2 regions of the Vibrio sp. JCM 18905 genome follow, and region 2 is predicted to be linked to the other one. Evidence: predicted binding sites of a transcription regulator. Region 2 holds the regulator's gene; the other holds the start of a gene.
What was found. Region 2 encodes MetJ, which represses methionine synthesis genes. Its sites were predicted from a motif close to TTAGACNTNTANANGTCTAA; they were not measured.
Positions count from the first base shown of each region.

Region 1: metA (homoserine O-acetyltransferase MetA) is a predicted target of MetJ. The motif match lies at 1,865-1,884, and genes of this name have one in related genera.

Region 1 is NZ_AP043879.1:1,401,994-1,406,426, forward strand. It holds gene pilW (type IV pilus biogenesis/stability protein PilW) at 1-717, opposite strand, end outside; gene metA (homoserine O-acetyltransferase MetA) at 896-1,837, opposite strand; gene ACZ5ZC_RS14680 (DUF6559 family protein) at 2,178-2,564, shown strand; gene ACZ5ZC_RS14685 (DMT family transporter) at 2,738-3,073, shown strand; gene ACZ5ZC_RS14690 (APC family permease) at 3,148-4,433, opposite strand, start outside.
Region 2 is NZ_AP043880.1:450,150-454,582, forward strand. It holds gene bfr (bacterioferritin) at 1-358, shown strand, start outside; gene ACZ5ZC_RS18775 (malic enzyme-like NAD(P)-binding protein) at 562-1,839, shown strand; gene metJ (met regulon transcriptional regulator MetJ) at 1,953-2,273, opposite strand; gene ACZ5ZC_RS18785 (O-succinylhomoserine (thiol)-lyase) at 2,499-3,662, shown strand; gene ACZ5ZC_RS18790 (bifunctional aspartate kinase/homoserine dehydrogenase II) at 3,675-4,433, shown strand, end outside.

The DNA.
Region 1 (4,433 bases), on a different replicon from region 2:
TCTCTCCAATTGCTTTTGATATTTTTTCTCGAGTGCTTCATTACCTGCTGCACGTTCAAGTTGAATCATGAGCTGTAAAGAGGGTTTCTTAATGCCATACATTTGATTAAATCTCATTAATCGAATTCTGGCTTCAGTGTAATTGCCGCTATCAATTTCTAGCTTGGCTAGCTGCAAAATAGATTTTGGCCTATGAGGGTCATGATCAATAGCTCGGGCGAAGTAGTATTTCGCTTTGTCTTTATCTTGTGACTTCAACGCGCAAAATGCGGCGTTTTCATAACTGGCCGGAATGAGATAGTAATAAGGTTGCTCAATCGCTCGATTAAACATTTGATCGGCTTTCTCGAAGTCACCCCGCTTGCAAAGAAAGGTGCCGTAGTTATTGAGCACGTTACCGTTTTTGGTGTGTTGGCGTAGAGAGCGTTTATACATTTGCTCGGCTTTAGCATCTTCACCAACCGTTTCATAGTAGTGAGCCATCGATAACTGAGCACGATAGTATTGAGGTGCGTGGGTTAAGGCTTGTTGCAAGTTATCATGCGCGCGAATCATATTGCCGCCTTCTAAATAACCTAGGCCAAGTGCGATACGTGATTCTGCCATTGCTACAGGATCGGCTTTAACGACAGGGCTACCATCTTCTTTCACCGTCACGCAGCCCACAAGTGCAAACTGAGAGATTAATAGTAGTGCACCGAGCTTTGTTGTTTTCATTCTTTGTCCCTACATCCCTGAATCTCCCAGCATGATATGAATTACGTAGCAAAAGCCTATTGAGGAAAAAACACTATGCGATCAGGTTTGCAAACTGGTATGAAAAAGCCGCCATATGGCGGCTTGGTTCACATATTACATTTAGGCGTCATAAGCGCTTTGTTTGCGTGCTTTGAGGTTAATCGTCTTTAGTAAAAGCGTCTTCACTGAAGTGATCAAGATCATAAGGTGTTTGCTGGTAAACGCAGTAGTTCAGCCAGTTTAAAAAGAGGAGATGTCCATGACTTCTCCAACTGGCAATTGGTGGATTATCAGGATTGTTGTTTGGATAGTAGTTGACGGGAATGGCTGGTTCCATGCCTTCGCTTAAATCGCGGATATATTCGTTATGTAAGGTATGCGAATCGTATTCAGGATGCCCAGTAACAAACACATTTCTCTTGTCTTTTGTTGTAGCTAAATAAACACCTGCAACATCCGATGTGGCTAGGATGTCTAAGTCGGTATGTTCTTCTAAAAAGTGAGGTGAAAAGTCGGCATAGCGTGAATGAGGCGCTAAAAATGTGTCATCAAACCCACGTAACATAGGATGGAATTGATGATGAATCTGGTGATGGTACACGCCTGAAAGTTTCTCTTTACGCGTTTTTTTAGGTAGATCGTAGAGCAACTTCAGTCCTGCTTGTGCTGCCCAGCAGACATAAAGAGTCGATGTCACATGATCTTTTGCCCATTCCATGATGGTTTTTAGGTGGTCCCAATAAATGACATCTTCAAATTGAACCAAACCTAGTGGGGCACCAGTAATGATCATGCCATCGAAATTTTTATCTCTCACCATTTCAAATTGACGATAAAAAGTATCCAAATGTTCGGTTGGCGTATTTTTGCTTGGGCGGTTATCAATGCGTAACAACTCGACATTGACTTGTAATGGGCTGTTTGAGAGTAGACGCAAAAACTGAGTTTCAGTTTCTATTTTTTTGGGCATCAGATTCAGGATCAGCACTCGTAAAGGACGTATTTCCTGACTCGCAGCACGCGTTTCACTCATTACGAAGATGTTCTCTGTCCTTAGCACATCGGTAGCTGGTAGTTGATCTGGAATTCTAATTGGCACGACTTTCTCTCCCTAAGTATAGTCAATCTAGACGTCTATACTTCTAAAGCTAACTTAATTAAGTTTAGATGTCGATACGAAATATGACTTTTCAATCTACTCTTTACATTATGGTAAACCGAGCTCGAAGCTGTCACACAATTGTGACTAGAGCGGAGTTTCTGATGAGGAATGTTTGAAACGCTGGTCGTACTATTTGCTGGTAATTATGTGATCACGTTAATATGCGAAAGTGACTTCGTTGTAAGGAAGTCTCAGATTAATGAGCCATACTAAAAACAATCAGCTCACCAATATGCATTAAAGTGTGTATTTGGAAACATCGTCAGTGGAGGACATTATGTTCGGTATTTTTAAAAGAAAGACAAAAATTCAGAGCATCGCTCAAGAGGTTCCTAGCGTACTATTGCGCTTGTTTGGCGATAAAGACACTTATACGCCGAAAGAAATTGATCAAGCCCTTCAAGAGCTTGGTTATGATAAGAGCAAGGATCTAAGTCATTATCAGTATGCCTATGGAATGTTTGCCAATGAAGCTTCTTACGAGCAGCTAGGGCTGACGGATGAGTTAGGTAATTATGGTCACTTTCAACGAGAAGTGGGCAAGATGCTGCTCAATACACCAGAGCCAATTGATATGCACATCTACTTTGAAATTGCTCGGCAGCACCAAAAAGCAGGCTTGTCGCTTACTCATCAAGAAGTGAGTGAAAGCGATGGCGTGTGAATGTCTCTATATTCAAGTGATCACGCTGTGAATCCTGCATTTTGAAGCCGCTTGAGTCAGAGGTATTCCATCGAGAGATGAGTTGGGTATAATGCGCGACCTAATTATCCGGACGTGTTGTCGGTTACATTTCTGTTGAGCGTTAATGCCTTATGTTCAAAATGCTTGTCTCTATGCCGCCAATGTTGGCGCTGTCGATCGCGATTGTATGTGAAGTGATTGCCACTTCCTATATTCCCAAAACAGAGCAATTTACGAAAATGATGCCGAGCACAGTCGTTCTGATTGGTTACGGCATTGCTTTCTTCTTGCTTTCCGTCACGGTAAAAACGATGCCTGTTGGGGTTGTTTACGCCATATGGAGTGGGGCGGGTATTGTTTTAGTTGCGACGGTTGGCTACTTTGTTTATGGACAGCGGCTAGATTTGCCGGCGCTTGTTGGCATTGGGTTTATCCTCACTGGTGTGATGATTGTTAACCTGTTATCCAAGACTGTAGGACACGGATAACTAACACAACTTGTGATGCCAAATAAAAAGCCGTAGCGAGAAATTGCTGCGGCTTTTTAATGTCAATCCAATAGTTAACTTACTAGTACCTCAAGCATTTTGCTTTGTTGACGATGTTTTCGATTGCGATACATCACGGCGGCGAACGCTGGGAGGCTAAATGTGATAAACCCTAATATCAGTGCATATGCCCCAGTTTTTGCGCTAATTCCTGCTGGTACGTCAAAAGATACAACAATCGTCACCAAGCAACTCATCAAGCCTAATCCTGCCACTAAACACATTCCTATTTTTCCGCCCGCAACTCGAAATGGGCGCTCAATATCTGCGTGTTTGTAGCGTGAGACCAAAAAGCTAACAAAAATACAGATGTACATCACCATATAGAGCTGAGTCATCAGGATATTCAATAACCACATGCCTTGATTGACGTTAGGAACAAAAATGAAAACCAAAGAGAGCACGCTAACAATCGCGCCTTGCAAGAGCAACAATGAGACGGGGGCTTGGTTGCGGTTTTCTTTGGCGAGCGACATCGGCATGAAACTATCTTTTGCGGCAACATGCAGACTTTTAGTTGGGGCGATTATCCAGTTATTCAGGCTTGCAAGCGTGCCAAAAACAATAGCAAGGGCAATGACAGGCAGCAGGAATGAGAGGTGCAGATCATCAAAAAAAGCTTTGAAGGCAAGTATCACTCCTTCACTCAAACTAGAATGGTCACTTGAGACGACCGAAGAAATAGATAGTGAGCAAGCCGTCAGAGAAACCAAGATTAAGATTGTGGAGATCAGCAGAGCTTTGGGATAGGCTTTTTGCGGATTTTCGACTTCGCTTGCATAAGAGGTCGTGATTTCAAGGCCTGTAAGTGACAGAACTACCGCAGTAAAACCCGCTCCGATCCCATCTTGAGAAAGGTCCGGCAACCAGTCAGATACGTGGCGAAGCGAGATATGAGACTCACCAGGATGGGTATACGCCCAGTACCCGCCTAATCCGATAATCAATAGAATCGGAAATATCAAACCCAGGGTGCCGAATACATTTGTAATCAGGGAAGAGAGGCGCAAGCCAAAGATATTAACTAAAGTTAACGCCCAAAAAATCACATTAATCATCACCAACATAAACATGTTGTTTTGCGCCAGGTCTGGGAAAAAAGGGTAGGCCCCCGTTGCAACAATGAATGAAATTAAAGGTGGATAGTAAACAATATTTTCAGCGTATTGATACCACACGGTGGCAAAGCCAAAGTTTGGCCCTAGTGTTTCTTTGCCCCAAAGATATACACCACCTTGCTCTGGATAAGTGGTACTTAGCTCAGCACACACTAGCGCTGTAGGGACAAAAAAACAGAGTC
Region 2 (4,433 bases):
AGCAGATAAGGAATATCACGAATCTATCGATGAGATGAAACATGCCGATCATCTGATTGAGCGTATTTTGTTTCTTGAGGGCTTACCGAATCTACAAGATTTAGGCAAGTTGATGATAGGTGAAGACACTAAAGAAATGCTCGAGTGTGACTTAAAGCTTGAAATGGCCGCCATTCCAGATTTAAAAGATGCGATTGCTTATGCTGAAGACATTCGAGACTATGTGTCTCGCGATCTATTTCAAGATATTCTTGAAGATGAAGAAGAGCATGTTGATTGGCTAGAGACGCAACTTGGCTTGATTGAAATGTCTGGCATTGAGAACTACCTCCAAGCGCAATACGTAGACGAAGAGTAATAACGTCCAGGATTTTGCGCACTTCAATTGTAAGAAGAAAAGAGCACCTGACTCGAAAATCAGGTGCTTATCCCCGCTATCTGGTCTAATCTCTTTTATTATCGGCTTTTTAAGGATATTGCTCGCAATCTTGCCTATGAAGTTTGATTTCTATCCGATAGAATTTATCCCCCCTTACCTAAAAATAAAAAAGAGAAACGTCCATGTCTGAAGACAATCGCCAAGCAGCCACTCCAGAAGAAGAACATCGCCAAAAAGCATTGGATTACCATGCTTATCCAACCCCAGGGAAGATTGCTGTCGAGTTGACAAAGCCTGCGGAAACGGCGGGTGATCTTGCCCTTGCTTACAGCCCTGGTGTTGCAGAACCAGTGCGTGAGATCGCACAAAACCCTGATAACGTGTACAAGTACACAGCGAAAGGCAACATGGTTGCTGTTATTTCTAACGGTACCGCTATTTTAGGTCTAGGTAACCTAGGTCCACTTGCATCTAAGCCAGTAATGGAAGGTAAAGCGTTACTGTTTAAGCGTTTTGCAGGTCTTGATTCGATTGATATTGAAGTTAAGCACCGCACGATCGATGAATTTGTTGATACTGTCGCAAGCATTGCAGACACCTTTGGTGGTATCAACCTTGAAGATATTAAAGCACCAGATTGCTTTGAGATTGAAAAGCGTTTAATTGAGCGTTGTGATGTACCAGTATTCCACGATGATCAGCACGGTACTGCGATTGTAACGGCGGCAGGCATGCTGAACGCGATCGAACTTCAAGGTAAGAAGCTTGAAGACTCAACGATCGTTTGTCTTGGCGCTGGCGCTGCAGCTGTTGCGTGTATGGAGCTGCTGATTAAATGTGGTGCAATGCGCGAAAAAATTTACATGCTGGATCGTAAAGGTGTGATCCACACTCGTCGTGATGATCTTAATGAATACAAGCAGCTATTCGCAAACAACACGGACAAACGCACATTAGAAGATGTGATTGAAGGCGCGGATCTGTTCCTAGGTGTATCTGGTCCAAACCTATTGCCAGCGGAAGCGTTGAAGCTGATGGCAGATAAGCCAATCGTATTTGCATGTTCGAATCCAGATCCTGAAATTAAGCCGGAACTTGCCCACGCTGTTCGTGATGATTTGATCATGGGGACTGGCCGTAGTGATTACCCGAACCAAGTAAACAACGTATTGTGTTTCCCATTCATCTTCCGTGGTGCTCTTGATGTGCGCGCAAGTGAAATCAATGATGAAATGAAACTTGCAGCCGTTGAGGCGATTCGTGAGCTAGCAAAAGAGCCTGTACCTGAAACTGTATTGAAGGCCGCAGGCGTCGATAAGCTTGAGTTTGGTGCAGACTACATCATTCCAAAACCAATGGACTCACGTTTACTACCACGTGTTGCAAAAGCAGTGGCTCAGGCGGCGGTTGATTCAGGTGTTGCTCGTATCGAGATGCCTGAAAACTACATGGCAGAGTAATATATCTATTAGATGTGATGTACAAAAAATGGGACGCAATCGCGTCCCATTTTTTATGTCATTCTGTTGGCTTGAGATAAGAATTGCTATCTGAAGCCTCCAGCCTCGCTTTTTTACTCTTCGTCAAACGACTCAAATTCGATGCCCATTTCCGTCATCAGTGCTTTTACTTCTGTTGGAATATCATCTGGACGGTCTTTACGAAGGTCTTCATCTGTTGGAAGTGGCTGACCTGTGTACGCGTGCAAAAATGCTTCGCATAGTAATTCACTATTGGTTGCATGGCGTAAGTTATTGATCTGACGGCGAGTACGCTCATCAGTTAGCACTTTTAAAACTTTTAGCGGGATAGAGACGGTAATTTTTTTTACTTGTTCGCTTTTTTTGCCGTGCTCTGCATATGGGCTAATGTATTCGCCATTCCAGTCAGCCATTGCACACCTTCATTTATGTAATCGGTTAAAAATAATTTAGGTGCTGATTTTAGCTGCATTTACCGCCATAAGCAAAGACATATAGACGTCTAGAAGTGTTGACGTCTCATTTTTTGACGAGTAAAGTGAACAGAACAGCAAAGGAAGCGTGTTGATCACTTTATTTTACTCATTAGATATAGCGCATTCCTATTTAGAAGTCATTACCCGTGAAAGGATACACCCATGAGCTCTCGCAAACCTGCGACCATTGCAGTACGCACTGGTATTGAATCAGACAGCCAATATCACGCTGTCGTTCCACCTATTTATCTTTCCACTAACTATGGTTTTCCTGCTTTTGGTGAAGTACCTAAGTATGATTACACGCGATCTGGAAATCCAAACCGCGGACTGTTGGAAAGTGCGTTATCTGAACTCGAGTCTGGAAAAGGAGCGGTTGTCACGAACTGCGGTACGTCTGCATTAAATTTATGGGTGTCCGCTTTTCTTGGCCCTGATGATCTCATTATTGCTCCTCACGATTGTTATGGCGGCACCTATCGTCTTTTTAATACCCGAGCCAACAAAGGCGATTTTAAGGTTCAGTTTGTCGATCAATCAGACGAGCAAGCTTTGGATGCAGCATTAGCACAAAAACCAAAACTCATTTTGCTAGAAACTCCGTCAAACCCTCTGGTTCGCGTAGTGGATATTGCAGCTACCTGTGAAAAAGCGAAACAAGTCGGCGCGTTAGTTGCGGTGGACAATACCTTTTTGACACCCGTGTACCAAAAGCCCTTGGACTTGGGCGCAGATTTCGTCATTCACTCCACAACGAAGTATATCAACGGTCATTCAGACGTGATTGGTGGCGTGATCATCACCAAAACAGAAGCGCATGCAGAAGAGCTTGCATGGTGGGGCAATTGCATTGGTGCGACTGGCACACCTTTCGATAGTTATATGACGTTGCGAGGCATTCGTACACTTGGTGCTCGCATGCGAGTGCATGAAGAGAGTTCACAGCAGGTACTGGCTTATCTCCAGAAGCAAGCGTTAGTTAAAACCATTTATCATCCAAGCCTGCCGGAGCACCCAGGTCATGACATCGCTAAAAAGCAGCAAACTGGTTTTGGCTCTATGCTGAGCTTTGAGTTTGCCGGTTCGTTTGAGCAGTTAAAAGTGTTCGTTAAAGAGCTCCAACTGTTTTCATTGGCTGAGTCATTAGGTGGAGTAGAAAGCTTGATTTGTCATCCGGCATCCATGACGCATCGCGCTATGGGAGAGGAAGCACTGGCAGAAGCGGGGGTGTCACATCAACTATTGCGTTTGTCTGTCGGCTTGGAAGATGCACAAGATCTCATCACGGATTTAGAGCAAGCATTCGCTAAAGCTGCCCAACAATAGGAGACGAGAATAATGACTGTACAACGTCAGCTGCATAAGTTTGGTGGCAGTAGCTTAGCAAACCCAGAATGCTATTTACGCGTTGTGGATATTCTTAAGGAGTATTCGACGGAAAATGATCTCGTGGTCGTTTCGGCGGCAGGAAAAACTACTAACCGCTTGATTGAGTTCCTGGAAGGGTTAGAGAAAGATGGCCGAATCGCACATGAAGCACTTCAAAGCCTAAGGCAGTTCCAAACGGAGCTAATAGAAAATTTGTTGGAAAATGAAGTACAAGAAGAGCTATTAGCGTTACTGCATGATGAGTTCAGTACCTTATCTGAGCTGACAGCACCACTCACTGGCGCGCAAAAAGCCGCGGTACTAGGACATGGAGAAGTTTGGTCTGCTCGCCTATTGGCCGCGTTATTATCTCAACGTTCTATCCCCGCTGTTGCACAAGATGCACGAGCGTTTTTACGTGCGGAAGCCGGGACTCAACCTGAAGTTGATCGCGCTCGTTCATATCCTTTGATAAAAGAAGTTCTCGCGCAACACAATCATAAACGTGTGGTAATTACTGGCTTTATGGCTCAGAACGAGACGGGCGAAACCATTTTACTTGGTCGTAATGGCTCTGACTATTCTGCAACTGTCATTGGTGCTCTGGCTGAAGTGAGCACGGTCACCATTTGGAGTGACGTTGCCGGTGTCTATAGTGCCGATCCGCGTTTGGTGGCAGACGCATGTCTGTTACCGTTACTTCGATTGGATGAAGCCAGCGAACTCGCC